DNA from 3 places in the Streptomyces sp. NBC_01317 genome. Region 2 is predicted to be linked to each of the others. Evidence: riboswitches for the same ligand, from Rfam matches in the RefSeq annotation. Region 2 holds a riboswitch; each other region holds the start of a gene.

Region 1 (9,716 bases), 3.4 Mb from region 2:
GTACGACATCGGACAGCGGCAGCAGCGCACTGCCGGGGCGCAGGACGTCCACCCGGTGCCCCCACGCGACGAGTTGGGCGATCACCTCGACGGGCATGCCGTCGTAGCGGTACTGCTCCTCCACCAGAAAGCAGAGTCTCATCGAGCTTCCCCGTAACCCCGGACGACCGAGACGACCGAGCATCGTGGCCGAAAACGCTGTGACACTACAGAGGTCATGATCCGCCTCGCGGTTCCCCGGCCACGCACCAGCCCCGCCGCTGGCTATGCTCTGCTGGTTCGGGGATGTCGCGCCGGGGCCGTCGGCCCACGGGGCCGTTAGCTCAATTGGCAGAGCAGCGGACTTTTAATCCGTTGGTTGTGGGTTCGAGTCCCACACGGCCCACCACCTCTCGCCCCCCGCCCCCCTCCGCCCGCGTCCGGGTCCAGGGGGGCGGTCGGGGTGGGTTTGTCCGGGGCCGGGGCCGGGGCCGGGGCCGGAAAAGAAGTGGCCGCCAGATGCTGCGGTCGGGGCGAGATCGTCGCACTCTTGGCCGTATGAATGACATACCGATCGTCGTACACCGGGCGTCCGGGACAGGCGGCCGTCGGGTCACCGTCCGCGGGCGCATCATGGGGCTCGCCCACTCGGACGACCATCTGGTCGAGTTCCTGCGCCTGGCCGGCCTGCCCGACGCGTGGGATCTCCTCGACGATCCCACCTGGGTGGAGTGGCAGGGCGGTCAGGCGCACGAGTACGCGGCGGGGTGAGGTGACCCGTCCTTCGCGGGGGGTCGGGGGTGAGCCGCTCCCTCTCCCCTCACCCCTTCTCGCGCGCCGCCCGCACGATCGGGGTCAGCTGCGTCAGGTTGTCGACCCGCCAGTCCGCCGCCGCGACCACCTCCGGGTCGTCCGCCCACCGGTAGCCCCACGGGCCGCGCCGCAGATGAGCCGTGCGCAGGCCCTCCAGCTGGGCGGGGAACAGGTCGTACGCGGGATGGTCCCCCACGTACAGCGTCCGTTCGGGAGGGGCCTGGGCCGCCTCCACGACGCGGGCGAAGAACTCCCGGGTCGGTTTGGCGGCCTCCCAGTCGCCCGATCCGGTGACGAGGTCGGCCGGGAGGTCGAGGCGCCGCAGCAATTCCAGGGCCCGTACGGTCTGGTTCCCGGCGAGGACGACCCGGACGCCGAGCGCCCGTAACGCGGCGAGGGCGGGCCGTACGTCCGGGTAGAGGTCCGACTCGTCGAGGTGCTCGCCGCGTCCCGCCGTCTCCCTGGCGCGGTACGCCTCGCCGATGTCCATGCCGGGTTTGATCAGCCGCAGGGCGTCGTTGCCGTCCCTGTTCTGCGCTGTCACGACACCGACCAGGGCGGAGATCGTGTGCCGGGGGACGCCCAGCCAGTCGGCCCAGGAGGCCCACTGCCGGTCGTCGCGTACGAGGGTCTCGCCGACGTCGAACACGATGGTTTCAATCACCGGTGCCACCCTAGGCGCTGGTGAGTGGCGGTTGGGGGGACACGCTCTGCCGATTGTCAGTGGCCCCCCGTAGCCTTACCTCCATGTCCGCTTCATCGTTCGACTCGTCCGCGTCCTCCGGTACCGGCGCTCCCGCCGGCGCTCCCGCGCGTTCCGCCGCCGTGGTCAATGTGGAGATCCGCGCCCTGTGGACGCGCGCCGGTGGCGCGCTGTCGGCCGCCGAGCAGGAGCGCTACCAGCGGCTTCTCGTGGAGTGGGCCGCCGCCGTGCGGGCCGATGTGGTGGAAGCGGCATAGGGCCTGTCCGGCGTGGGGCGGCGAGGGCCCGGCGGGCGGGGCGCCGCGCGGGGCGGCCGTAAATGGGAATGATCTTGGTCTGGATGGCGTAGAGTCAGGTTTACCGACGCGGGGTGGAGCAGCTCGGTAGCTCGCTGGGCTCATAACCCAGAGGTCGTAGGTTCAAATCCTGCCCCCGCTACTCAGTAGGACCGAAGGCCCGGATTCCCAGTGGATCCGGGCCTTCGGCGTACGCCGCGGTCGCTTCCGGCCTCCCCGCGTGCGGTGACGCCTCCGCGCGGACCGCCGCGTACGGTGCGCGTACGGTGAAGGGGCAGTGGTGGAGCGATCGGTCCGTAGCCCACTCGGTCGATGGCGACTCGCCGCCCGGCGCGGCGGCGACCAGCCTGAGGTGAGCGCGGTACCGTCCGCAGCCGAAGCCGGACCGGGCAGGAGACCACAGGTGGGGAAGCTGAGGAAGCCGGGGCTGAGAAGGCCGGGGAAGGGCAGCGGTGGCTCGGGCTCTGGCTCCGGCGGTGCGCGCCCCGCCGCCGGTACGCCCCGGCCGCCCGGCCCCACCACCGGCTTCGGTACCCGCTTCGAAGGCGGCTTCGACCCCTCCGGCGGTACCGGCAGCACCCCGGTCGCGGCCACCGGCGGCCGCATCCCGGACGGCGGCTTCATCGACCGGGGCGTGAGCGCCGAGCCCGGCCGTATCGGACGCAGGGTCGTCCGCTACCTGCCCGCGCTGGTGATCGTCGTCGGAGTGATCTTCGACTCCGCCACCCCCACCCGCTTCACCGCCTCGCCCTTCTTCTGCTCCGCCCCCCTGGTCGCGGCCCCGTTCTTCACCCCCCTGGGCACCCTGTTCACCGGCGTCGCCGCCCTCTGCACCGAACTGGTCCTGCGCCTCCTCGACGGCAACGTCGGGAGCGCCGACGCCATCACCGAGCTGCTGACGGTCCTCACCGTGTCCGTCCTCGCGCTCGGCATCAACCGGGTGGTGCGCCTGAGCGGCGAGCGCCTCGCGTCCGCCCGGATCATCGCCGAGACGGCGCAGCGCGCCGTGCTGCCCAGACCCGCCGACCGGATCGGCGGGCTGCACATCGCCGCGCGGTACGAGGCGGCGCAGGAGGGGGCGTTCATCGGCGGGGACCTGTTCGCCGTGCAGGACACGCCGTACGGGGTGCGTCTGGTGGTCGGGGACGTACGGGGGAAGGGCCTGGAGGCGGTCGAGGCGGTGGCGGTGGTCATCGGGGCGTTCCGGGAGGCCGCCGAGCAGGAGGCTTCGCTGGAGGGGGTCGCGCAGCGGCTGGAACGTGCCCTCACGCGCGAGGGGACGCGGCGGGACGGGATCGACGTCTTCGAGGGCTTCACCACGGCCGTGCTGGCCGAGATCCCGAACGACGAGGCGGTGGTACGGCTGGTCAACCGCGGCCACCCCGAGCCGCTGCTGACCCACGCGGACGGCGTGGTGGTGATGCTGGCGCCCGGCGACCACGCGCTGCCGCTCGGGATGAGCGAGCTGGGCGCGTGGCCGGACCGCGCGGACGAGGAGCCGTTCCCGCCGGGGGCGACCCTGCTCTTCTACACGGACGGCCTGTCCGAGGCGCGCAACGCGAAGGGTGTCTTCTACGACGCGCGCGAGCGGCTGTCCGGGCGGATCTTCCCGGGGCCGGACGAGATGCTGGACGCGCTCATCGGGGACGTACGCGTGCACACGGGGGGCGGTAACACGGACGACATGGCGCTGCTGGCGGTCAGCCGGCCCGTCCAGGGGCAGCCGGAACGGCGCAGGACGATGCCGGTCGTGCCCTAGGTCGCCCGACGCCCGACGCCCGACGCCCGACACCCGCCCCCCCCGCCCGTTCAGCACGCTGCGTGAGCGCCGCGTACCGCTCCGCACAACGCCTGATCACCCGTCAGAAACCTTTGACCACCGCAGTGGCCACCGGAGACGATCAACTCGCCCGCTTGCGCCTCGATGTGTCCCGGTACGTCCGTTGCGAATTCGTTAACGATCATCCGGAACAGCTTGGAATAAAGCCCATGTCTCTATTAACGTTCGATAACGCAGCGCGGTCGTCCCAGCCGTCGTCAGGACGGCGCCGTGCCGCACGCGCCGAATCCCGCAAGGGAACCGGGGAACCACCAATTGGGGTGAATCGGGAGCTTCTTGCTGCCTTGTGCCGCGAGAGCACCCGTAGGAGACCTTCCTGCTCCGAACCCGTCAGCTAACCCGGTAGGCGAGAAGGAAGGAAAGGAGCGCGCCCCAGTGGCGTCCAACAAGCCTGCCCTCGAAGCCCCCTTCGAAACGGAAACCTTCGAACCGCCGAGGTTCGGCACCGAAGCGGACCGGACCTGGGGGGAGTGGAATCCCACCGAGGACTCCCTGCTTCCCCCCGTACGAGGCAGGCACCGCGTCGCCAAGCAGCGCGGACTGGCCCGCAGTTCCACGGTCCTCGGCGTCGGCGTCCTCGCCGCCGTCGGTGCGGGCGGCATCGCCACCGCGCAGGACAAGCCCGCCGTCTCCATATCCCTGCCCGATGCCATCACGGACAACCTTCCGGCCGCCAAGTCGCTGCCGGGCGTGGGTTCCCTGGGTACGGAAGAGGCCAAGCCGAGCGCGCTCGCCACCGACCCGCTGACCACGGCGGGCATGACCACCGCGGACTTCCAGTCGGGCGCCACCGACGCCGGCGAGGCGCTGCGCGCCCGGATCCTCCAGCAGGCCGAGGCGCAGCAGGCCGAGGCCGACGCCACGACCAAGGCGGCCGAGCAGGCGGCGGCGGCCGAGAAGGCCGCGGCGGACGCCGAGAAGCGCCAGACCGAGGCCGAGAAGAAGATCCAGGCCGCGAAGGACAAGGCGGAGGCCGAGGCCAAGGCCAAGGCGGCCGCCAAGGCCGAGAAGGAGCGCCTGGCCAAGCTGGCCGAGAGCTACACCCTCCCCGTCGTCTCGTACACGATCACCTCCACCTTCGGCCAGGCCGGCTCCATGTGGTCCTCCGGCTACCACACCGGGCTGGACTTCGCGGCCCCGACCGGCACGCCGATCAAGGCGGTCCACAGCGGCACGGTCCAGTCGGCCGGCTGGTCCGGCTCGTACGGCTACCGCACGGTGCTGGAGCTCGACGACGGTACGGAACTGTGGTTCTGCCACCAGTCCTCGATGACCGTCACCGCCGGCCAGAAGGTCTCCACGGGCGAGGTCATCGGCCGCGTGGGCGCGACCGGCAACGTGACGGGCCCGCACCTGCACCTGGAGGTCCACGCCCCAGGCGGCACGGACATCGACCCGATGGGCTGGCTCCAGAGCAAGGGCCTCAACCCGTAGGGCCTCGACCCGTAGCGGATCGATCGCGCGCCGGGGGTGGCGGAGCAGCCCCCGGCCCCGGCGTCGTCGACTCGGGCCGGAATAGCGTCCGGCCCCCGCGTCGTTGGGGCAGTTCATGACAGATCTGCTCACCCTCGGCTCCTCCGACCTCCGGGTCTTCCCCCTCTCCCTCGGCGGCAACGTCTTCGGCTGGACGTCCGACGAGGCCGAGTCCTTCGCCGTCCTGGACGGATACGCCGCCGTCGGCGGCAACTTCGTGGACACCGCCGACACGTACTCCTCCTGGGCCCCCGGCCACCAGGGCGGCGAGTCGGAGACCGTCCTCGGCAACTGGATCGCCGCGCGCGGCAACCGCTCCGAGGTGGTCGTGGCGACCAAGGTCGGCGCCCACCCGCAGTTCAAGGGCCTGCGGGCGGCCACGATCAAGGGTGCGGCCGAGGAGTCGCTGCGCCGGCTGCGTACGGACTACATCGACCTCTACTACACGCACTTCGACGATCCCGAGGTGCCGGTCGAGGAGATCATCACCGCGCTCGACCAGCTGGTGAAGGACGGCAAGGTCCGGGCGATAGCCGCCTCCAACCTCAGCACCGAGCGCCTCGCCGCCTCCCTCGCCTTCTCCGAGAGCGAGGGGCTGGCCCGGTACGAAGTCCTCCAGCCGCGCTACAACCTGGTCTCCCGCGACACGTACGAGGGCCCGCTCCAGGACCTCGTGGCCGAGCACGGGCTGTCGACCGTGCCGTACTCGTCTCTCGCGGCGGGCTTCCTCACGGGCAAGTACCGCGCCGGGACGACGGTCGACAGCCCGCGCGCGGCGGGGGCGGGCGCGCACCTGGAGACCGGGCGGGGCCTGGCCGTGCTCGCCGCGCTGGACCGGGTCGCCGGGGCCCGTGGCGTCGAGGTCGGCACCGTCGCGCTGGCGTGGCTGGCGGCGCAGCCGACCGTGGTGGCGCCCCTGGCGTCCGCGCGGACCGTCGAGCAGCTGCCCGTACTGCTGGCGGCGACCGGACTGGAGCTGACGGCGGAGGAGTTGGCGGACCTGACCGCCGCATCCGCCTAGGGCGTGTCCGCAAAGTGGGGCCTGGCTCGCGGGGTCTGGCACGCGCGCTAGCGGCGTTGTCGGACCCACCCCGTACATCCAGTACGGGGTGGGTCCTCCGCCTTGCGATCGCACGCACCAGACCCCGCGAGCCCCGCCCTCCGGGCGGACGACCCCACTTTGCGGACACGCCCTAGGTCCGAAAGGGACGGCACAGCGCGTAGGGGGAGTTGTCAGTCGCGGTACGGGTTGTAGCCGTCGTAGTCGATGTACGGCGGCGGCACCCGTACCCGGCCCGTGGCCCGCGCCGCGTACGTGAGCGCGGGCCCCGCGATCCCCCTGCGCTGCCACAGATGGTGCAGCAACTCCCGCTCCCGCTCGGCGAAGTCGGGCGCGCCGGCCTCCCGCTCGGCCCGGTGCCGCAGGAAGGCCAACGACGTCGCGAACGCCTCGTACTCCCCGACGGCCCTGGCCGCCCGCGCCCCGTACGTACGGCCCGCGAAGTCCCGCGCCGTCGTGCGCGCCCGCATCGAGGAGAGCGCGAGCGGCGCGGCGGGGACCAGCCAGCCGGCGGCGGAGTACGCGGGCAACTCGGCGGAGATCGTGCGCAGTTCGCGCTGCCTGCTCCAGATCGCCAGCCAGGTGACCAGCCCGAGGACCGGGACCATGAACGCGGCGTAGACCAGGTAGAAGCCGTAGGGGCCGAAGAGCGATGTCGAGCCGTTCCACAGCGCGTGCAGGCCCATCGCCACCGCCAGGCCCAGCAGCGGCAACACCCTTCTGCGCAGCCTGTGGTGACGGGGTGTCGCCGCCGCCAGCCCGAAGCCGATGCCCGTCAGCACGGTGAAGAGCGGGTGGGCGAAGGGCGACAGCAGGATGCGTACGACGAAGGTGGCGACGGTCATGGAGGTGAGGCCGGAGCCGCCGGTGTACTGGTCCTCGCCGAAGGCGTTGCCTAGGTAGAGGATGTTCTCGGTGAACGCGAAGCCGGTGGCGGAGAAGCCCGCGACCACCACGCCGTCCACCAGCCCGGTGAACTCCCTTCTGCGGAACAGGAAGATCAGCAGGATCGCGCCGGCCTTCGCGCTCTCCTCGACGACCGGCGCTATCACCGTGGCGCCGAGGGACTCCGCGCCCCGTGGGTCGGCGGTCGCGTTGGCGATCCAGCGCGTGGCCAGGGAGTTGGCGAGGATGGCCACCAGGGCGGCGGCGCAGGCGCCCCAGGCGAACGAGAACAGCAGGTTGCGCCACGGGCCGGGCTCGACCCGGTCCAGCCAGCGGAAGACCGTCATGAGCAGCGGTACGGGCAGGACGGCGAGGCCGAGGCCGACGAGGAAGCCCTCGGTGCCGGTCTGGTCGCGGACGAGCAGGAGGATCACCAGGCCGCACAGCGCGAGTGTGGTGATCACCGCCGTCGCTCTGACCGCCCGGTGGGCCCAGAACGTACGGCGGCGCCAGAACACGCGGCGCGGCAGGGCGGGCCCGCCGTCGGGCGCGGGGGACTGCGGGGGCGGTGCTGACACCTGTCGACCCTAACCAGCGGCACCGGCGTCTGGCGACGGTGCCTGATCGACTACTCCGCGTCACCCGGGGGGAGTTGGGGTGCGGGAGCGGGCTGCACTGCCGGAGCGGGCGCGGGCGCCCGGCGGAACAACACGTCGTGCACCGCGTGCCCCTTGTCGAGCCCCTGGCCCTCGAACCGGGTCAGCGGCCGGTACGCGGGGCGCGGCGCGTAACCGCCGTCCTCCTGGGTGTTCTCGAAGCCGGGGTGGGCCGTGAGAAGCTCCAGCATCTGTTCCGCGTACGGCTCCCAGTCGGTCGCGCAGTGCAGTACGGCCCCGGGCCGCAGCCGGTCGGCGGCGAGGTCGAGGAACTCCGGCTGGATCAGCCGCCGCTTGTGGTGCCGGGTCTTGGGCCAGGGGTCGGGGAAGTAGACGCGCAGCCCGTCGAGGGAGGCGGCCGGCAGCATCTCCCTGAGCAGGATGATCGCGTCCCCGTTGGCGACCCGGATGTTGGACAGCCCGTTCCGCTCCGCGAGACGGATCAGGTTGCCCTGCCCGGGGGTGTGCACGTCGACGGCGAGGATTCCGGTACCCGGGTCGGCGGCGGCCATCTGCGCGGTGGCCTCGCCCATCCCGAAGCCGATCTCCAGGACGACGGGCAGCCCGCCGAACAGCGCGGCCGGGTCGACGGCGCGCTGTCCGTCGACGTCCAGCCCCCAGGAGGGCCACTTGCGGCGCAGCGCGTCGGCCTGCCCGGCGGTCACCCGGCTGCGGCGCGGCTGGAAGCTGCGGATACGGCGCTCGAAGTGCGACCCCGCCGGGTCGGCGGCGGGTCCGGTGCCGTTGGGGAACATCCGGCTCATGACCGTGCCGTGGTGGGCGGCGATCCGCTTGGCGGTGTTGTCCTTGGAGCCGGCGCCGTCAGCAGCGCTGCTCTCGGGTGTCTCGGCGATCTGGGTCATCTCGGTCTTCTCGGGCTCGGCCACAATGCTCCGATTCTACGGAGTCCCCGGGCACGCCCGTCCGGGTGAGTCGGCCGGGCCCCGGAGCGCTCCTGTCGACCGGGTCCGCCGGGCCCCCGAGCGCTTCCGTCGACCGAGCCCGCCGCGGAAACCGGAACCCCCGCCTCACCTCTCCGCCAGCACCTCCAGCACCCTCGCCGCCACCTCGCGCCCGATCGGCAGCGCCGCCGTCGCCGCCGGGGACGGCGCGTTCAGCACGTGGACCGTACGAGCCCCCCGGCGGATCAGGAAGTCGTCGGCCAGGGTGCCGTCCCGCAGCACCGCCTGCGCCCGCACCCCGGCCGCCGCGGGCCGCAGGTCCGCGTCCGTCACCGCGGGGAGCAGCCGCCGTACCGCCGTGGCGAACGCCCGCTTCGACAGCGAGCGGTGCAGCTCGCCCGCCCCGTACCGCCAGTGCTTCCGGGCCGTACGCCAGGAGCCGGGCCAGCCGAGCGTGCCCGCCAGCTCCCCGGGGCGTACGTCCGACCACCGGTAGCCCTCCCGGGCGAGCGCGGGCACCGCGTTCGGCCCCACGTGCACCCCGCCGTCGACGGACCGCGTCAGATGCACGCCGAGGAACGGGAACGCCGGGTCCGGCACCGGATAGACCAGCCCCCGGACCAGGCCGGGCCGCGCCAGCTCGAAGTACTCACCCCGGAACGGCACGATCCGCATCCCCGGGTCGTCGCCCGTGAGCCGCGCCACGCGGTCGCACTGGAGCCCCGCGCAGTTCACCAGCGCCCGCGCCCGCACCACTGCCCCCGCGTTCCCCGCGCCCGTCCCGTCCCCCGTGCCCGTACGGACCGCGACCCCCCACGCGCGGCGGTCGACGACCGTCACCTCCGCGCCGTACCGCACCTCCGCGCCCGCCGCCCGCACCGACTCCGCGAGCTGCTCCGCGACCGCAGTGAAGTCGCACACCCCCGTCGTCCCGACGTGGATCGCGGCCAGGCCCCGGACCTGCGGTTCGTACTCCATGATCTGCGCCGGGCCCAGCTCCCGCACCGGAATCCCGTTCTCCCGGCCCCGCTGGACCAGCGCGTGCAGCCGCGGCAGCTCGTCGCGCCGCGTCGCCACGATCAGCTTGCCGGTGACCTCGTGCGCGATGC
Region 2 (9,716 bases):
ATCCGTGCAGAACGACGACGGAGGCTGGGGCGAGGACCTGCGCTCGTACCGCGAGGAGAAGTGGATCGGGCACGGTGCCTCCACCGCCTCCCAGACCGCGTGGGCGCTGCTGGCGCTCCTCGCGGCCGGCGGGCGGGAGAGCGCGGCCGTCGAGCGGGGTGTCGCCTGGCTCGCCGAGACCCAGCGCGAGGACGGTTCGTGGGACGAGCCGTACTTCACCGGTACCGGCTTCCCGTGGGACTTCTCCATCAACTACCACCTCTACCGGCAGGTCTTCCCGCTCACGGCTCTCGGCCGGTACGTCAACGGGGAGCCCCTGGCCAGCGGCGCGATCAGCCGCAAGGGGAGCTGATGGAAGAGCCCTTCGGTCTGCTGATCGCCTGCGCCCTGGGCATCGAGCGGTTCGCGCTGCGCAGCGCGGGACGCGCCGACGCGGCCGGTCCTGTGACCGTCCTGCGGACGGGCATGGGACCCAAGAACGCCGAGCACGCGGTGGCGCGCGCGCTCGGCGAGGCCAGGCACAGGGACGCGGCCGTCATCGCGTCCGGCTTCTGTGCCGGCCTCGCCCCGGGGATGAACCCCGGGGACCTGATCGTCGCCGACGAGACCCGGGGAGCCGGTGGCTCCACGCCCTGTACGGCCACCGAGCTGCTCGTCGAGGCGCTGACACGCGCAGTACCGGGACACGCGGTCCACACCGGACCGCTGACCGGCTCCGATCATGTGGTGCGCGGCGAGGAGCGGGTCGCGCTGCGCGCCACCGGGGCGGTCGCGGTGGACATGGAGTCCGCCACGACACTCCGTACCGCTCTGCGTGCCGGGCCCCGGCCGGTTGCGGCCGTCCGGGTGGTCGTGGACGCCCCGGAGCACGAGCTCGTCCGTATCGGCACGGTGCGCGGTGGAATATCAGCTTTCCGTGTTCTTCGTGCCGTCCTTCCAGCTTTTTATGAATGGCACCGTTCTTTGCTGCTCCCCAGGAGGTGAGCTAGATGGCCATGCCGCTTCGCCAGACCATCAGGGTCGGGACTTATCTGGCTGAACAGAAGCTCAGAAAGCGGGAGAAGTTCCCGCTCATCGTCGAGCTCGAACCACTGTTCGCCTGCAATCTGGCCTGTGAGGGCTGCGGCAAGATCCAGCACCCGGCCGGCGTGCTGAAGCAGCGGATGCCCGTTGCCCAGGCGGTCGGCGCGGTGCTGGAGTCAGGGGCGCCGATGGTCTCCATCGCCGGCGGCGAGCCGCTGATGCACCCACAGATCGACGAGATCGTCCGGCAGCTGGTGGCCAAGAAGAAGTACGTCTTCCTGTGCACCAACGCGATGCTGATGCGCAAGAAGCTCGACAAGTTCACCCCGTCGCCGTACTTCGCGTTCGCCGTGCACATCGACGGGCTGCGGGAGCGGCACGACGAGTCCGTCGCGAAGGAGGGGGTGTTCGACGAGGCGGTGGCGGCCATCAAGGCGGCCAAGGCGGCCGGTTTCCGGGTGACCACCAACTCGACCTTCTTCAACACCGACACCCCGCAGACCATCATCGAGGTGCTCAACTACCTCAATGACGACCTGAAGGTGGACGAGATGATGATCTCGCCCGCCTACGCCTACGAGAAGGCCCCCGACCAGGAGCACTTCCTGGGTGTCGAACAGACGCGGGAGCTGTTCAAGAAGGCGTTCTCCGGCGGCAACCGCAGGCGCTGGCGCCTCAACCACTCGCCGCTCTTCCTGGACTTCCTCGAAGGCAAGGCCGACTTCCCCTGCACGGCCTGGGCCATCCCGAACTACTCGCTCTTCGGCTGGCAGCGCCCCTGCTACCTGATGAGCGACGGGTACGTGCCGACGTACCGGCAGCTGATCGAGGAGACCGACTGGGACAAGTACGGGCGCGGCAAGGACCCCCGGTGCGCCAACTGCATGGCGCACTGCGGCTACGAGCCGACGGCCGTCCTCGCCACCATGGGATCCCTCAAGGAATCCCTGCGGGCGGTCCGCGAGACGGTCGGCGGCACCCGCTGACGGTCACGGGAGCGCACTGACGGAACGCCCCGCCCACCGCCGCCGGCCCGTCCGGCGGCGGTGGGCGGGGCACCGCGCCGTGGTGGGCCGAGAAGCAGGGGAGAGGGGGCTCGATCGTGTCGATCTTGGAAGGGATCCGGGGGCCGCACGACCTCAAGGCACTGACAGCGGGACAGCTCGGCGAAAAACTCCTGACCGGCCGGCAGGACTTCTCCGAACTGCGCGGCAAGGGCGGGCTGTCCGGCTACCCCTCCCGCGCGGAGTCCGACCACGACGTCATCGAGAACTCGCACGCCTCCACCGTGCTCGGCTGGGCGGACGGCCCGGCCCAGGCACGGGACGTCCTGCGGCACGACCACCATGTCGTGGGGATGGACGTCCTGCCCCGCGCGCACGACGCCGAGGTGCTGGTCGTCTCCGTCGGGGCGCTCGCCCCGTGCCTCGCGGCGGCCGACCTCCTCGCGGAACGCGGTATCCCCTGCACCGTGGTCGACCCCCGGTGGGTCAAGCCCGTCGACGTACCCCTGCGGGGGATCGGCATCCCGGAACAGTTCCTCCCCCACGCCAAGCGCAGTGAGGTGCTGGCCGACCTCGGCCGCACACCGGTGGAGATCGCAGGACGGATCAGCGCCGCCCTGGCACACAAGGAGAACAGCGAATGACCAAGGGCTTCGACCTGACACGGCTGCTCGCGGAGCGCGGCGCCGAGCGGTACGACCTGCACACGAAGCACCTCAACCACCAACTCCCGCGCATGCTCCACACCATCGGCTTCGACCGCGTCTACGAACGGGCCGAGGGCGCCTATTTCTGGGACGCGGACGGCAACGACTACCTGGACATGCTCGCCGGGTTCGGTGTGATGGGGCTCGGGCGCCACCACCCCGTCGTACGGAAGGCGCTGCACGACGTCCTCGACGCCTCGCTCGCCGACCTCACCCGCTTCGACTGCCAGCCGCTGCCCGGCCTGCTCGCCGAGAAGCTGCTGGCCCACAGCCCGCACCTGGACCGGGTGTTCTTCGGCAACAGCGGTACGGAAGCGGTCGAGACGGCGCTCAAGTTCGCGCGGTACGCCACCGGCCGCCCCAGGATCCTGTACTGCTCCCACGCCTTCCACGGGCTGACCACCGGCTCGCTGTCCGTCAACGGCGAGGACGGCTTCCGGGACGGCTTCGCGCCGCTGCTGCCCGACACGGCGATCGAGATGGGCGACCTCGACGCGCTGGAGCGCGAGCTGAAGCGCGGCGACGTCGCCGGGTTCGTGATCGAACCGATCCAGGGCAAGGGGGTGTACGCGGCGCCGCCCGGCTTCCTGCGCGGCGCGCAGGAGCTGCTGCGCCGCCACAAGAGCCTGCTCATCGTGGACGAGGTGCAGACCGGCCTCGGCAGGACCGGTGACTTCTACGCGTACCAGCACGAGGACGGGGTCGAGCCCGACCTCATCTGTGTGGCCAAGGCCCTGTCCGGCGGCTATGTGCCCGTCGGCGCGACCCTCGGCCGGGACTGGATCTTCAAGAAGGTCTACTCGTCGATGGACCGGGTGCTGGTCCACTCGGCGAGCTTCGGCTCCAACGCGCAGGCGATGGCGGCGGGCCTGGCCGTCCTGTCGGTGATCGAGGACGAGCAGATCGTCGCCAACGCGCGGGTCACCGGCGATCTCCTCAGGACGCGGCTGGCGGCGCTCGTGGACCGCTACGAACTGCTGCACGACGTGCGCGGGCGCGGGCTGATGATCGGGATCGAGTTCGGCCGGCCGAACTCGATCAAGCTGCGGGGGCGCTGGACCATGCTCCAGGCCGCCCGCAAGGGGCTCTTCGCCCAGATGGTGGTCGTACCGCTGCTCCAGAAGCACCGGATCCTCACGCAGGTCTCCGGTGACCACCTGGAAGTGATCAAGCTGATTCCGCCGCTGACGATCGGCGAGCGGGAGGTCGAGCGCTTCGTGGACGCCTTCACGGCCGTGATGGACGACGCGCACGGTGGCGGCGGGCTCATGTGGGACTTCGGCAGGACGCTCGTGAAGCAGGCCGTCGCGAACCGGTAGTCATCGGCGGTGGCTGTGCTTTTGCCTCGGAGGCAAAAAAGTTGCCTCCGAGGCACGTCCCTGGCGCAATAGAGGCATGAACACGCCTGAGGACGCGGTTCCGGGCCGGTCCGGCGCGCTGCCGGACATCATGCCGGACACCCTGCCGGAAACGCTCCCCGATGTCGCGCCGCGCCTGCGCGAGCTGCGCCGCGACCGCCGGCTCACGCTGGAGACCGTCGCCGCGCGGGCGGGTCTGTCACCCGCCCACCTCTCCCGGCTGGAGACCGGCCGGCGCCAGCCCTCGCTGCCGATGCTGCTGGCCCTGGCCCGCATCTACGGCACGACGGTCGCCGACCTGCTCGGCGAGGCGCCCGCCGAACGTGATCCCGTCATCCGCGCGGGGCGCCAGGAGCCGGTCGAGGCCGACGGCTGGACGTACCACCGCGCGGGCGGCTCCGGCCGGGCCATGCAGCCGCTGCGGGTCGTGGTGCCGTACGGGGCGCAGGGCGATCTCGTACGCGTGCACCCCGGGGAGGAGTGGCTCTACGTCCTCGGCGGGCGGCTGCGGCTGGGCCTCGGGGACGCGGTGCACCTCCTCGGGCCCGGGGACAGCGCGCACTTCGACTCGCTCACCCCGCACCGGCTCGCCGCCGCGGACGCCGGCGGGACCGAGCTGCTGTTCGTCCACACCCTGCTCCAGAGCCCCGCCGCCGATCTCCACTGACAGCCTCGCCGATCTCCACCGACAGCCTTCGAGAAAGGTTCGACGCCATGCCGGAGAACAAGAAGAACCGCACCCTGCCCCGGGGGCTGGTCATCCGCCTCTTCGCCTACCTGATCGCGGGACACCTCTTCGCAGGCTTCCTCTACCTGCTGTTCAGCGTCGGCTCCTAGGGCGCGTCCAGCAGGCCCTCGCGCAGCCTTTCGCGGGTCTCCGGGGAGAGCCCGAGGCCCTCGGAGAGGTAGCGGTCGGTGGAGCCCCAGGTGGTCGTGATCGTGTCGAAGGCCGCTTCGAGGTACGCGGCGCGCGCGTCGAAGAGCGGACCGAGCAGCTCCATCACCTCCGCGGACATCCCGGCGGGCGAGGTGTCGCTGCGGCGGACCTTGTAGCGGCGGCTCGGCTCGTTCGACTTGAGGTAGTCCTCCTCGATCGCGTCCCGCTCCACACCGACCGCGAGCAGCGACACCGCGACGGACAGGCCGGCGCGGTCCTTGCCGGCCGCGCAGTGCATCAGCGCGGGGACGTTGTTGTCGGCGAGCGCGTGCAGGACCCTGCTGTGCTCGGCGGTACGGTCCCTGATGATCGTGCGGTACGAATCGATCATGCGGGCCACCGCCTTCCCGTCCGCGAGAAGCGAGCGCAGCTGGCCGAGGTCGCCGTCGCGGACCATCCGCCAGAACTCGGCGCCGTCCGCCGGGTCCGTGAGCGGGATGTTCACGTTCCGTACGCCGGGCAGCTCGATGTCCTCCCCGTCCAGGCGTACGTCGGCCGCGTTGCGGAAGTCGAAGACCGTGTGCAGGCCCAGCGACGCGAGGTGGGCGGCGTCCGCCGGGGTGGCCCCCGCGAGGTGCCCGCTGCGGTAGAGCCGCCCGTACCGGACCTTCCTGCCGTCCGTGGTCGGCAGCCCGCCCACGTCGCGGAAGTTGCGTACCCCGGTCAGCTCCGGCTCGACCGGTGGCACGTGCGGCAGATTCTGGGTCACGGGCTGCTCCTCCGTGTCTGCCGTCGGCGCGGCTCGCCGACGATGTCGACTGCGACCCTACGACATGGGCCCTTGGGCAATTGGTGAGATCTGTCCGTATTGAGGCATTGCGCCTAACCTGCCCCGATCGAGGGGGAGATGGTCCTCGGCTCGTGAGCAGGATCATATCCGTGACGGTGCGTGGCGGTGACGGAAAACGGAATTGCGTTGTCAGAAGGAAAGCGAAGATCGCATATCCACGCAGGGTGACCGGAAAGGCCGGAAGATATCGGAGCGTGCACGAATGCGAGGTACCGGTGGCTTGTACCGGCCGTCCGCGTCGGCTTACGTTCACCCTCAATCCGAGCGGAACGCCTAATCCTGCCGCCGCCCGGAATTCGTACCCACCCACCATCCACGCGTGGCAGGAGCGGGGGACCCAGGTAGTACGCCGTTCCGTTTCCGCGGACGGCTCGGGGTGAAGTCGCGCGGCAACCGCGACCGGGCATCTCCAGCCCGAACCCGACAGCTCACCTCGTAGGCGCCGGAGAGGAATTCGCCATGCCCGCCAAGGGTAAGCACCGCCGTCCCAAGAGCAACCCGATCACCCGCGGATTTGTCCTGGCCGGAACGGGCGGAGCCGCAGTCGTGCTTCCGCTCATCGGCGCCACCGGGGCGCACGCCGCACCGGCCGCCGCCGCCGGATCCGTCACCGCGTCCGCCACGTCCGCCGTCCACGCCGCTCCCGCGTCCGTGACGCGGGCCGCCGCCGCCAGGACCGCCGCGACCTACCGCGTGGTCTCCGGCGACTCCCTGTCGAAGATCGCCAAGAAGAAGAAGGTCGCGGGCGGCTGGAAGAAGCTTTACGCGGACAACAAGCGCGTCATCGGCTCCGACCCGTCGCTGATCCACCCCGGCCAGACGCTGACCCTCGGCGCCAAGGCCCCCGCGGCCGACCGCGCCAAGGCCCCCACCACGGCATCCCGCTCCGCCGAGCGCACCGCGCCCAAGAAGGCCGCGCCGGTGAAGAAGGCCGCGCCCGTGAAGAAGGCGGCCCCGGCCGTGAAGGCGTCCGCCTTCACGCTGCCGGTCTCCGGCATCGCCATCGGCACGCCGTACCACGCCTCGGGCAGCAACTGGTCGAGCGGCTACCACACCGGCGTGGACTTCCTGGCGCCCTCGGGCACCGTGGTGAAGGCCGTCGGCGCGGGCACCGTCGTGAGCGCCGGTGACGGCGGCTCGTACGGCAACCAGGTCGTCATCCGGCACGCGGACGGGATGTACTCGCAGTACGCGCACCTGTCCTCGATCGCCGTCTCCGCCGGACAGACCGTCAGCGAGGGCCAGCAGCTGGGCCTCTCCGGCGCCACCGGCAACGTGACAGGCCCGCACCTGCACTTCGAGATCCGTACCGGTCCCGACTACGGCTCGGACGTCGACCCGCTGGCCTTCCTGCGCCAGCAGGGCGTCGTCATCTGATCCCTTCCGGGCTCTCTTCGGCCCCGCTCCGGTGATTCCTTTTCGCCGGGCGGGGCTATTCCCGTTTGGGCCAAACTTGACCGATGGCATATCTCACCCTGCGTCAATCTCTCCTTACGGTCGCGTAGGTCACATCCCCGGGTGAATGATGTGCTGCTGTGGCTGACGATTCGAGAACGAGAAGACGTGGCACATTCGGGTCGTACGCAGCGCTCGGTGACAGTTTCACGGAGGGCGTGGGGGATCCGGGGCCTGACGGGACGTATGTGGGCTGGGCGGACCGGCTCGCCGTTCTGCTCGCGGACCAACTCCCGGTGCCCGGCGAGGGGGAAAAGAACGAGCAGGGAAAGGCCGCCGACACCGTTCACGGCGATTTCCGGTACGCGAATCTCGCGATACGGGGCCGGCTGCTCGACCACATCGTCGAGGAACAGATTCCGCGGGCCCGTGAACTCGCCCCGGACCTGGTGACCTTCTGCGCGGGCGGCAACGACATCATCCGGCCCGGCTCCGACACGGCAGCCGTAGTTCCGGCGTCTGGGCTGGTCAGCGCGCTGAGGGGCTGGGTGCGGGCATGGGTGCGGCCACCGCGATCATGAACGTTTGTGACGACGTATCAAGAGACGGTGGCCGCGGAGGCCACGATAGCCGAGCAGGCGTGGGCCGAGACGTTCGGGAGGGCGATGGCTGCGGTCGCGGGCTGTTTCGCGCGGCGCGAGACGCGAGCGACTATGGCGGAGCTGGTCGCGGGGCTGCTGATGGAGGTGGACACGCGCAACTGCTGGACGCTCGGGCAGGCGCTGGGGCACCCGGGTCCGCACCGGCTGCAGCACCTGCTCTCCCGGGCCCGGTTCGACCACGAACGGGCACGGGAGGAGATCGCCCGCCTGGTGGCCGGTGAACTCGCGGGCCAGGAAGTGGTGTTGGTGGCCGACGAGACAGGGGATGCGAAGTCCTCCACAGACTGCGTGGGGGCCGGCCCGCAGTACTCCGGTGCGCTCGGCGGCGTCGGCCTGTGCCAGGTGGCGGTGCATCTGGCGGCGGTCACCGCAACCATGAAGGTGATCGTGGACCGGGCCCTGTACCTCCCGGCGGACTGGGCCGCGGACGAGGAGCGCCGCGAGGTGGCCGGGGTCCCGGAGGAGGTCGTGTTCGCGACGAAACCACAGCAGGCGCTGTCCATGGTGACCGGCGTGCTCGCGTCCGGTCTCGATGCCCGATGGTTCGCAGGCGACGAGGTGTACTGCGGTCGTGAACTGCGCCGGGGAATAAGGGCGTTGGGCCTGGGCTACACAGTCGGTATCGCCGCGACCTACCAGGTCACCGACGGGGCCGGCCACCGGTGGGAGGCCCGCAAGCTGATCAACAAGGTGCGGCCCGAGCAATGGCTGCGCCGGCGGACAGGGCACGGCGCGAAGGGCACCCGCGAGTACGACTGGGCCTGGCTCGAGGTCCGCCCCGACGACACTCCCGGCGGGAACGGGAACGGGAACGGAAACGGGAACGCGGCTGGGGCTGGGGCTGGGGCTGGCACGAGTGTGCTGGTCGCACGGCGGCACCGCTACACCGGCGAGGTGTCCTACTTCCGCTGCTGGGCACCCGGCGACGTCCCGCTCGGCACGCTGGTGGAAGTGATCTGCCGGAGGTGGCGGATCGAGGAGACCTTCCAACTCGCCAAGGGCTTCACCGGACTCGACCAGGGCCAGGTGACCTGCTGGAACTCCTGGATGCGCTGGTCACTGTTCTCCCTGATCGCCGCCGCCGTCCTCGCCCTCACGGCCGCAGCTGTCCATGATGGCTCCGAGCGGCAGCCCAGACTCGTCCCGCTGACCTGTCCCGAGCTCATCCGTCTCCTGCGGGCCATCGTGCTGTCACCACCCGCCCGCGACCGTGACCACGTCCTGCACTGGACCGCCTGGAGACGCCATCACCAAGCCGTCGCAACCGCCTGCCACCAGCAACGACACCGCCGCCACGACCAGCCGTGATCAAGAACTACAGCTGCCGTGTCCGACCCCGACGACGTCGCCGAGCGCTTCGAGCGGGCCGTCGCCGACCTGTCCTGCGCGGTCGGCACGGTCATGGTGACCACCGGCTTCGACCCCAGGAACGTCCCGGTGCTGCGGCATCTGCGCGGAAAGATCGCCACGTACACCGCGCATGTCCGGTCCATCGCCGACCGGTACGACTGCCCGGTCCTCGACCTGTGGTCGCTCAGGTCCGTCCAGGACCGGCGGGCCTGGGACAGCGACCGCCTCCATCTGTCACCCGAGGGTCACACCCGGGTCGCGCTGCGCGCGGGGCAGGTGCTCGGCCTCGACGTGCCCGCCGACCCGGACCAGCCGTGGCCGCCGCAGGCGCCGCGCGGCACGTTCGAGGTGCGGCGCGACGACATCCACTGGGCCAGGGAGCATCTGGTGCCCTGGATCGGGCGGCGGCTGCGCGGCGAGTCCTCCGGTGATCACGTGGCGGCCAAGCGTCCTGATCTGCTGCCGCTCAAGTGCTGATTCACCTTGAGGG
Region 3 (9,716 bases), 4.0 Mb from region 2:
CGGGGACGGGGACGTACGGACGACGGGCTGGTCGGCGCCTGCCGACCGGCGCGGTCGGAGGGCGCCGGGCGGCGCGGTCAGCCCTTGAAGCGGGGGAACGCGCTGCGGCCGGCGTACACCGCGGCGTCGTCGAGGATCTCCTCGATGCGCAGCAGCTGGTTGTACTTGGCCACGCGCTCCGAGCGGGCGGGCGCGCCGGTCTTGATCTGGCCGCAGTTGGTGGCGACGGCGAGGTCGGCGATGGTGACGTCCTCGGTCTCGCCGGAGCGGTGGGACATCATGCACTTGAAGCCGCTGCGCTGGGCCAGCTCGACGGCGTCCAGCGTCTCGGTGAGCGAGCCGATCTGGTTGACCTTGACGAGCAGGGCGTTGGCGGAGCCCTCCTCGATGCCGCGGGCGAGGCGCTCGGGGTTGGTGACGAAGAGGTCGTCGCCGACGATCTGGACCTTGGAGCCCAGCTTGTCGGTGAGGACCTTCCAGCCGGCCCAGTCGTCCTCGTACAGCGGGTCCTCGATGGAGACCAGCGGGTAGGAGGCGACGAGCTCCTCGTAGTACTCGGTCAGCTCGGCGGCGGAGCGGGACTTGCCCTCGAACTCGTACTTTCCGTCCTTGTAGAACTCGGACGCGGCGACGTCGAGCGCGAGCGCGATGTCGCGGCCCGGCGCGTAACCGGCCTCCTTGATGGCTTCGAGGATGAGGTCGAGCGCGGCGCGGTTGGAGTCCAGGTTCGGCGCGAAGCCGCCCTCGTCGCCGAGGCCGGTCGACAGGCCCTTGTCCTTCAGGACGCGCTTGAGCGTGTGGTAGACCTCGGCGCCCCAGCGCAGGGCCTCGGAGAAGGACTCCGCGCCGATCGGGGCGATCATGAACTCCTGGATGTCCACGTTCGAGTCGGCGTGCGAGCCGCCGTTCAGGATGTTCATCATCGGAACGGGCAGCAGGTGCGCGTTCGGGCCGCCGAGGTAGCGGAAGAGCGGCAGGTCGGAGGCCTCGGAGGCGGCGTGCGCGACGGCGAGGGAGACGCCGAGGATGGCGTTGGCGCCGAGCGACGACTTGTCCGGGGTGGCGTCCAGGTCGAACATCGCCTGGTCGATGAGGCGCTGCTCGGTGGCGTCGTACCCGACCAGCTCCGGGCCGATCTGCTCGATGACGGCGAGGACGGCCTTCTCGACACCCTTGCCCTGGTAACGGTTGGGGTCACCGTCGCGGAGTTCAAGGGCCTCGAACGCACCGGTGGAGGCACCGGAGGGGACAGCAGCACGGCCGGTGCTGCCGTCGTCGAGGCCGACCTCGACCTCGACCGTGGGGTTGCCTCGGGAGTCGAGGATTTCCCGGGCTACGACGACGTCGATGGACGGCACGAGCATCTCCTTCATGGGATGTGACGCTTTGGGTGCGGGGCCGCTCGGCCGCGCGACACGAGCCTAACCGGCCCCGGGCCGTCGGCAGGCCGGTGCCCGCCCGCTGGGACGAAATGAAGACGTCATCCTGATGACACGGGGGCGAACGGGCCCGCGGCCGGAACGTGGAAACCCCGGCCCGCGCGCGTACGGGGGAAGAACGCGCGGGGCCGGGGTGGTCCGGGGTGGGGCCACGAGGGGGGACGGACGGCCCCGGGGGAGAGCGGATCAGCTCACCGGGCGGCTCGGCTCAAGCCCGCCGGGCTCAGCTCAGGTGGAGCTGCTGGCCCGGGAAGATCACGTCCGCGTCGGTGACGATGTCCTTGTTCAGGTCGAACAGCTTCTTCCAGCCACCCTTGACGTGGTGACCGGCGGCGATCTTCGACAGGGTGTCGCCGGACTTGACCTTGTACTCGCCGTCACCCTTCTTGATCGTGGTGGGACGGCTCGCACCGCGCGAGGCCGGCTGCTCGGCGCTGCGCGTGGACGGCGCGGACTGCTGCTGCGGCGCGGACTGCTGCGGCTGCGCGGCGGGCTGCTCGGCCGGCTGCGACGGGGCGGCCGGGGCGGAGTCGTTCGAGGCGCCGGAGAGGCCCACACCACAGCTCGGCCACGCGCCCTTGCCCTGGCCCGCGAGGACCTTCTCGGCGACGGCTATCTGCTGGGACTTGGAGGCCTGGTCGGCGCGGGCGGCGTAGGCGGTGCCGCCGTACGCGGCCCAGGTGGACGGGGTGAACTGGAGGCCGCCGTAGAAGCCGTTGCCGGTGTTGATGGACCAGTTGCCGCCGGACTCGCACGCGGCGACCTGGTCCCACTCGGCGGTGGTCGCGGCGGAGGCGGACGTGGCGCCCAGCAGCGGGACCGCGACGGCGGCACCGGTCACCCCGGCGAGCGTGGCGTAACGGACGGCCTTGGACGGACGGCGGTGCTTGGCCTTGGAACGCAGCATGAAGCTATCTCCTCACCGACGCCTGCGAGGTCAGCTGTCGGGTTCGGGCCAAGTGAGTTGCCCGGCCGCGTGCCAACAGGGGCCTCCCGGCCCTCGCTGTACGCGGCTTCACCCCGAGCCGGTCGCCGGACGTCTCTCGACGGCCGGGGCCGGCACCTAACCTGTGGGTCCCCCGCTCCTGCCTTCGGCGCTTGACGCGACGACTACTCCCCCCGACCGACGGCAGGATTCGGCGTGACGGTCGACGGGGCCCGCGGTGCGAGCGGTTCAGACCGTAGACACAGGTCCACCCGATGTCCAAAGAGCCCGATCAGGGAAAAATCGCCCGAACTCCCCTGTGTTCCGTCCGTGTTTTCGCAGGTGAGGGCCGAAAACGTGCCACCTGGGGGCCAAAGGTCCCCTGTTGAGACAAAGAGACCCTTGTCTCACTTGCGCAGAAGTGGACATAGGGTCTCCAACCGCCCCCGGAAGCGGACCGGGGGCGGACCGGGGGCGGACCGTCAACTGCCCCTACTTCACGCTGAGATCAACGGTCTGGCCAGGCAGGATGACGTCGGGGTCGGAGCCGAGCGCGTCCTTGTTCGCCTCGTAGAGCGCGGACCAGCCGCCCTCGACGCCGTTCTCGTCCGCGATACGCCACAGACAGTCACCGGGGCGGACGACGTATTCGCCGTCGGGGGTGCCGGCGACGTCGGCCGTCACGCCTTCCGCGTCACGTGTCACCCCGTCACCTCGGGAGGCGTGACGCCCGGATTCACGCTCTTCGCCCGAGTTGTCCGGCGTGAGGCCGGTCGCGCCGGGGCTCGCCGGGTCCTCGGGGGCCGCGCCGCCGCGGTGCTTGCCCTTGACGGTGTCCGTGGTGGCTCCGGAGGAGGGGGTGGCCGAGCGGGAAGGCCTCGGGGTGCCCGCGTCCGTGGCGCCGCTCTCCGTACCGTCACCGCCGTCCCGTTCGCCGCCCGCGCTCCTCGCGCTGCCGGAGGGGGTGCTGTCGGGGCTGGTCGGGGTGGTGTCGGAGCCTTCCGCCCGATCCGTGTCCGACTCGCCGCCGGAGTCGGTGGACGCCTCCGGGCTCGCGGACTCCTCGACCGTCCCGGGAGCCGCTCCGGGGTCGACCTGGGGCTCCTCCGTGTTCTTCAGGAGTCCGGCGACGGGCGCGCAGCTGGCCCACGCCGACGGGCCCTGGGCGTCGAGGATCTTCTCGGCGACCGCTATCTGCTGCGAGCGGCTGGCGAGGTCGGGGCGGGTCGCGTAGTCCCCGCCGCCGAAGTCGTCCCAGGTCTCCTGGGCGATCTGGAGTCCGCCGAAATAAGCGTTGCCGAGGTCCGCGCTCCACGCGCCCCCGCTCTCGCAGTCGGCGACGCGGTCCCAGGTGGAGGCGTCCGCCGCGCTGGCGGAGGTGGCGCCGAGCAGGGGAATGGCGATCGCGGAGCCGGTCACCCCCGCCGCGACGATGAGAGCGGGCGCCTGGCGGGGGCGACGGTGTCGGCCGTTCGCGGACATGCGGTTGCCTTCCGTGTGCCGTACGACGCAGGGAGCGTCACACGTGAAATCGACTACAGCGTGTGGCTGCTGAGCTGTCGGTGAAGGTAGCCGGACTCGAACGCTTGTCACAAGTCGATGCAGGGGAGATCACGTGAAAGTCACAATCCTGACGGTCCGTCAGCCATTTCAGGGCTGTAAGTCAGCTGGGCAAAGGCGTGAACTGCACCGGAAGTGTGCGCAATCCACGCATGATGAGCCCTCCCCGCCACCGCAAATCAGCCGGATCTCCCGCAAGTCGCACGTCGGGCAGGCGTGTCAGCAGCGTGCCGAGCGCGGCCTGTCCTTCCAGCCGGGCGAGCGGCGCCCCGACGCAGTAGTGGATGCCGTGTCCGTAACCGAGATGCTGGTTGTCACGCCGTGCGAGATCCAGCCGGTCCGGATCCTCGAACCGCGCGGGGTCCCGGTCGGCCGCCGCGAGGACAACAAGGACGGGATCGCCGGTCGCGACCGCCTGCCCGCCGAGCGTCAGCGGCTCGGTGGCGTACCGCCACGTCGCCAGCTCCACCGGCCCGTCGTACCGCAGCAGTTCCTCGACGCCGGTCGCCAGCAGGCCGCTCTCCCCCGCGTCGAGCGACGCCTGGAGCAGCGCGCGCTGCTCCGGGTGGCGCAGCAGCGCGTACATACCGTTCCCGATGAGGTTGACAGTGGTCTCGAACCCGGCGAAGAGGAGGATGAAGGCCATCGCGGCGGCCTCGTTCTCGGTGAGGTGCTCGCCGTGGTCGCTCGACCGGATCAGGTCGGAGATCAGGTCGTCGCCGGGGTTCTCCCTCTTACGGTGGATGAGTTCGGCGAGATAGTTCCGCATCTTCTTGACCGACCGCGCGACGCCGCCGCGCGGGCCGCCGCCGTGGCGGATCATCATCCCGGCCCAGTCCCGGAAGTCGTCCTGGTCCTCGCGTGGCACCCCGAGCAGATCGCAGATCGCGTAGATGGGGAGGGGGAAGGCGAAGTCGTGGATGAGGTCCGCCTCGCCCTTCGCCGCGAAGCCGTCGATGAGACGGTCCGTCAGCTCCTGCACGCGTGGCGCGAATTGAGCCACGCGGCGGGGGGTGAACGCCTTGGACACGAGCCGCCGCAGCCGGGTGTGGTCCGGCGGGTCGATGTTCAGCAGATGGGTCATCAGCTCGGCGTTGCGCTCCCCCGGAATCCCCGTCCTCCCCTTGGCGTGCGCCGACCCGGCGTGGTGGACGGGGTTCTTGGAGAGCCGGGGGTCGGCGAGCGCCCGCTTGGCGTCGGCGTACCGCGTGACGAGCCAGGCCTCCACGCCGCTGGGCAGCTCGGTCCGGTAGACGGGCGCGTGCTCGCGCAGCCAGGCGTAGGCGGGATAGGGGTCGGTGGCGAACTCCCAGGTGAAGAGCTCGGGCACATCGGGGGTGGACATGCCCTGACAGTAATCGGGGGTGGTCGGGGCGGTGCGTACGGGCTATTCGGTGAGGCCCTCCGCCGCGCGGATCGCGTCCCGGTACGTGCGGGCGGCGGCGCGCAGGGCCGTCTCCGGGTCGGTGCCGGTGCGCTCCGCCTCCATGGCCAGGGCGAGCAGTTGGTAGCCGATGCCGTCGCCCGCCGGGGGCGGGACGTCCAGTCCCGCCGTACGGACCCGGCCCGCGAGCTTGGCCGCCAGGGCGAGTCCTGGCTGGCCCAGCGGGACGCCGTCCGTGACCGAATCGCGCTGCTTCTCGATCGCCTTGGTCCGCAGCCAGTGCGCCTTGACGTCCTCGGGGGTCTCGGCGGTCTCGTCGCCGAAGACATGGGGGTGGCGGTGGATGAGCTTGTCCACGAGCGTGCCCGCGACGTCGTCGATGGAGAACGGCTCGATGTCGTCGTCCAGGCCGTCCTGGGCGATGCGGGCGTGGAAGACCACCTGGAGCAGGACGTCCCCCAGCTCCTCGCGCAGCTCGTCGCCGTCGCCGTCCTCGATCGCCTCGACCAGTTCGTACGCCTCCTCGATGCCGTACTTGGCGAGGCCCTGGTGCGTCTGGACCGACGACCACGGGCATTCGGCGCGGATGCGGTCCATGACCTGGACGAGGTCGAGGAGCCGGGCGCCGGGGAGGTCGTACGAGCCGGGGAGCAGCTCCAGGTCCGGCATCTGGACGCGGCCGGAGCCAGCCAGGCGGGCGAGGCCGTCGGTGAGGACGGTGTCCGTGCCGTCGCCGCCGGCGGTTGGCAGGACCACGACCGTACGGCCGCCGGTGCACTCCTCCACCAGCTCCTGGGCGGTGGGCGCGGTGTGCTCGACGGTGACGCCGGCCTCGCGGAGGTACGGGAGCTGGGGGTGCGCGGGGTCCGCGCAGAGGACCCGGTCGGCGGCGTGCAGGGTCTGCCAGGCGGGCCAGGAGAGGAGGCCGGGGGCTACGCGGTGGCTGGCGGTGAGCAGCACGATGCGGCCGGGGGCCGCGGTGTCCTGGTCGGTGGGCGCGGGGGGTTCTTGGGTCACCTCTTGAACCTACCTCCGGTGCGGGCGGGGCCCGCCGGGCGGGCGGGTCCTCAAGCGCCGGACGGGCTGGGGGTGCGGCGGGTCGTGCCGGAGCCGCCCGGCGGGCGGGTTGTCCTCAAGCGCCGGACGGGCTGGAGTGGTGCGGCAGGTCGTCCACGCCCGCCCGGCGGGTGGGTGTCCTCAAACGCCGGACGGGCTGGACTACGCGTCCGTCGGTTGTTCCTGCGGGGCCTCTTTGGTCACCTGGGTGATCCATGGGGTCTTCGCGTCGCCCAGCTGGACCTTGCTGTTGTCCCAGCTGCCGTAGCGCGGGTTCACGTCGATGCTCAGCTTCTTGGACGTCGCCGCGAGGCCCGCCACCAGCTTCTGCTGGCCCTGCGGGGTCATCGAGTCCGCGCCCAGCGCCGCGCCGACCTTCGTCAGCAGGACGTCACGGCGGATCGCGTCGTCGAGCTGGTCCGGGGTGACCGCGCCCTGCTGGAGGGCCAGCGCGAGGAACTGCTTCTCGCCGCCGGACTGCGCGACCGCCTGCTGCCGGGCCGCCTGGATCTCCTTGCGGCTCACCGTCACGTCGGCGTCGTCCGCCGCCCGCTGGAGGACGCGGTCGAAGATCATGCCGTTCAGCTTGATCTGGCTGAGCCGGCCGGTGTTCTTGATGAGTTCGGCCGACTGGGGCGACGCCTCCTGGGCGGTGCGGACGTCCCGTACCGCTCCCTGGAGGGTGGACACCTCGATCCGCTGCCCGCCGACCACCGCCGCGGCCCCGGGATGGGCGTCGCTGCCGCAGGCGGTGAGCAGGGGAGCCGCGGCGAGGAGCGCGACGGAGAAGGAGAGCGCGGTGCGACGGCGGCGGTGCAAAGGGAGCCTCCCGGCGTGATTGTGCGGCGATGCACAAGGCCTTGCAGTGATCGATGTTAGGCAGTCCGCGTGGCAGGGGCCACTGGTTCGACCAACGATTCACCGGGAGATTGGGGTGCGCCCCGCCGGAGAAGTCGATTCCGGGTCCCGGTCGGGGCGGAGCATGATCGCGCGGGAGACCACAAAAGTGATCGGCACGGCCGCGCCCGCGGCGCCCAGCGGGGCGTAACGGCTGCTGAGGCGCAGCACGTCCACCAGCAGGTAGACACCGCTGGTGGTGATCACGAAGTTCGCGGCGTTGGTGAGCGGGAAGAGCACGAACTTCCGCCAGGTCGGGCGGGTCCGGTAGGTGAACCGGCTGTTGAGGAAGAACGAGCCGACCATGGAGAGTGTGAACGCGATCACATGCGCGGCGACATACGGCAGCCGGGTCAGCAGGAGCAGGTAGAGGGCGTAGTAGGTCCCGGTGTTGACCACTCCGACCAGGGCGAACCTGATCAGCTGGCCGCGGAGCGTCATCAGGCGCCCCGGAACTGCTGCTGGTGTTCGAGCGCGCGCCGCAGTTCGGCGGGGAGCGGGTGGTACGGGCCGTACGCCCGCTCCGTGTCCCACAGCAGGCTCTGCAGCTGCCGCCGCGCCGCCGCGTGATCGCCCACCGCGAGCAGCAGGTGCCCGATGCGGTGGCGGATCTCGAAGGTCCGGCCCGCGTCGCCGCCCGGCTGTCGCATGCTTTCGTAGTACGGCACCAGCGCGCGGTACTCCGCGAGCGCGGCGGCGGCCTCGCCGAGCTGTTCCAGGCACTGCGCGGCCTCGTACCGGAACTGGAGCGCCTGCGGGTCGCCGGCCCCCGCCTCGGCCGTCCTGTCGTCGGCGAGGCGGCGCAACTCCGGGAGGGCGCGCCGGTACTGGCCGTCGTCCAGCAGGGTCGACGCGTACTGCTTGCGCAGGATGCGGACCACCGGGGAGTACTCGCCGTGTTCCGCCGCGGCGGCGGGCAGGATGCCGCCGAGGATGTCCACGGCCTGCGTGATGCTGCCCTCCCCCAGCAGCCGCTTCACCTCGTCCACCGCCGCGGCCACGTCCGGCCGTTCGGCCGGGACGGGCGCCTGCTGGGTCACCGGCGGGGACGGCACGGTGGTGGCCCGGTCCGGCCAGGGGGCGTGCGGGCGCAGGAAGGGGCGGGTCGGGTCGAGCGGGCCCGTGGGGCCGCCCCGGGCGGGCAGGAGCGGGACGAGGTGTTCGTACACCTCCTGGGCACCGGCGGGGCGGTGTTGCGGGTCCTTGGCGAGCAGGCGCAGCACGATGCGCTCCAGCTGCTCGGGCACCTCGGCCCTGAGCCGGCGGATCGGCACGGGCGCCTCGTACAGATGGCGGTGCAGGACCCCGAGGACGGTGGAGCCCGCGAAGGGCACGTTCCCGCTGAGGAGTTCGTGGAGGAGCACGCCGAGGGCGTAGAGGTCGGTGTACGGGCCGACGGCGCCGCCCATCGCCTGTTCGGGCGCCATGTAGGCGGGGCTGCCGATGGGCGAACCGGTGTGGGTGAGGCGGGTGGTGTCGGTGTCCAGGACGGAGGCGACACCGAGGTCGAGGACCGTGACCGTACCGTCGGGCCGCACCATCACGTTCCGCGGCTTGAGGTCGCGGTGGACGATGGGCACCGCGTGTACGGCGCCGAGGACGGAGCAGAGCTGGGCGGCGACGGAGACGGCCCAGGGCCAGGGGTACGGGTCGTGCTCGGCCAGGTGGTCGGCGAGGTCCGCGCCCTCCACGTACTGCATGACCAGGTACAGGTCGTCGTTGTCGCCGCCCGCGTCGTGGACGGTGACCAGGCCGGGGTGGTCGACCTGGGCGGTGACCCGGCACTCGCGGACGAAGCGGCGGCGCATCTCGTCGGCGCCGCTGGCGGCCGTCATCCGGTCGGGGCGCAGGAGCTTGACGGCGACGCGGCGGTCGAGCCGCTGGTCGTACGCGGTCCAGACCTGGCCCATGCCGCCCTGTCCTATGACCGTGGACAGCTCGTAACGGTCCGCGATGACCCGTCCGTTCACCGGCCTTCCTGGCCCTTGCCCTTGCGCAGGAGGTCGCTCAACTCGTCCAGCTCGGCGCGCACCTGGTCGATGCGGGGGTGGTCGGTGGTGCGCGGGAGATCGGAGGTGCGGGGCAGATCGGAGGTGCGCGGGCCGTCCGTGCGCGACGGGTCCGGGTGCGGGGTGTCCGTACGCGCGAAGTCCGCGGGGTGGCCGTGCGCCGGGGGTACGGCCGGGGGCGGCGGGACGTGCGGGCGCACGGCGGGCGGCGGGGTGGCCGTACCCACCGGGGGGTAGCCGTAGGCAGCCCGCGGCGGGACGGGCAGCGGCGGCACGGGCTGCGGGAAGGCCGCTTGGGCGTCACGCCGCCTGAAGTGCGCGATCTCCGCGTACAGGTAGTAGGCGAGGACGGAGACCGCGGTCGCCAGGAGCAGACCCACGCCGACGTCCGACTGGGTGGCCGTCAGGTTGTCGGTCTCGTCCGTCCCGATCAGCCCCACGCTGAG

What was found. A riboswitch is a leader RNA that binds a small molecule or an ion and turns the genes downstream of it on or off. The one in region 2 is predicted to bind cyclic di-AMP.
Region 1: linked by a shared signal. The riboswitch ahead of OG349_RS19520 (M23 family metallopeptidase) and the one ahead of OG349_RS04955 (M23 family metallopeptidase) in region 2 are both predicted to bind cyclic di-AMP.
Region 3: linked by a shared signal. The riboswitch ahead of OG349_RS22285 (transglycosylase family protein) and the one ahead of OG349_RS04955 (M23 family metallopeptidase) in region 2 are both predicted to bind cyclic di-AMP.

Annotation. Positions count from the first base shown of each region.
Region 1 is NZ_CP108393.1:4,516,956-4,526,671, forward strand. It holds gene OG349_RS19485 (ATP-grasp domain-containing protein) at 1-142, opposite strand, end outside; tRNA gene OG349_RS19490 (tRNA-Lys) at 313-388, shown strand; gene OG349_RS19495 (hypothetical protein) at 538-750, shown strand; gene OG349_RS19500 (HAD family hydrolase) at 800-1,453, opposite strand; gene OG349_RS19505 (hypothetical protein) at 1,540-1,752, shown strand; tRNA gene OG349_RS19510 (tRNA-Met) at 1,860-1,933, shown strand; gene OG349_RS19515 (PP2C family protein-serine/threonine phosphatase) at 2,414-3,550, shown strand; cyclic di-AMP (ydaO/yuaA leader) riboswitch at 3,842-3,995, shown strand; gene OG349_RS19520 (M23 family metallopeptidase) at 4,007-5,065, shown strand; gene OG349_RS19525 (aldo/keto reductase) at 5,181-6,125, shown strand; gene OG349_RS19530 (PrsW family intramembrane metalloprotease) at 6,338-7,627, opposite strand; gene trmB (tRNA (guanosine(46)-N7)-methyltransferase TrmB) at 7,678-8,469, opposite strand; gene lhgO (L-2-hydroxyglutarate oxidase) at 8,734-9,716, opposite strand, start outside.
Region 2 is NZ_CP108393.1:1,160,793-1,170,508, reverse strand. It holds gene shc (squalene--hopene cyclase) at 1-352, shown strand, start outside; gene OG349_RS04990 (phosphorylase family protein) at 352-984, shown strand; gene hpnH (adenosyl-hopene transferase HpnH) at 990-2,009, shown strand; gene OG349_RS04980 (1-deoxy-D-xylulose-5-phosphate synthase N-terminal domain-containing protein) at 2,126-2,671, shown strand; gene OG349_RS04975 (aspartate aminotransferase family protein) at 2,668-4,053, shown strand; gene OG349_RS04970 (helix-turn-helix domain-containing protein) at 4,184-4,759, shown strand; gene OG349_RS04965 (DUF6126 family protein) at 4,807-4,929, shown strand; gene OG349_RS04960 (tyrosine-protein phosphatase) at 4,926-5,738, opposite strand; cyclic di-AMP (ydaO/yuaA leader) riboswitch at 6,113-6,276, shown strand; gene OG349_RS04955 (M23 family metallopeptidase) at 6,279-7,196, shown strand; partial or broken gene OG349_RS04950 (SGNH/GDSL hydrolase family protein) at 7,355-7,771, shown strand; gene OG349_RS04945 (IS701 family transposase) at 7,802-9,184, shown strand; partial or broken gene OG349_RS04940 (GDSL-type esterase/lipase family protein) at 9,206-9,703, shown strand; gene OG349_RS04935 (STM4011 family radical SAM protein) at 9,705-9,716, opposite strand, start outside.
Region 3 is NZ_CP108393.1:5,129,867-5,139,582, reverse strand. It holds gene eno (phosphopyruvate hydratase) at 78-1,364, opposite strand; gene OG349_RS22285 (transglycosylase family protein) at 1,663-2,346, opposite strand; cyclic di-AMP (ydaO/yuaA leader) riboswitch at 2,351-2,546, opposite strand; gene OG349_RS22280 (transglycosylase family protein) at 2,857-3,846, opposite strand; gene OG349_RS22275 (cytochrome P450 family protein) at 4,028-5,269, opposite strand; gene OG349_RS22270 (nucleoside triphosphate pyrophosphohydrolase) at 5,312-6,325, opposite strand; gene OG349_RS22265 (SurA N-terminal domain-containing protein) at 6,527-7,183, opposite strand; gene OG349_RS22260 (GtrA family protein) at 7,283-7,702, opposite strand; gene OG349_RS22255 (serine/threonine-protein kinase) at 7,702-9,231, opposite strand; gene OG349_RS22250 (hypothetical protein) at 9,228-9,716, opposite strand, start outside.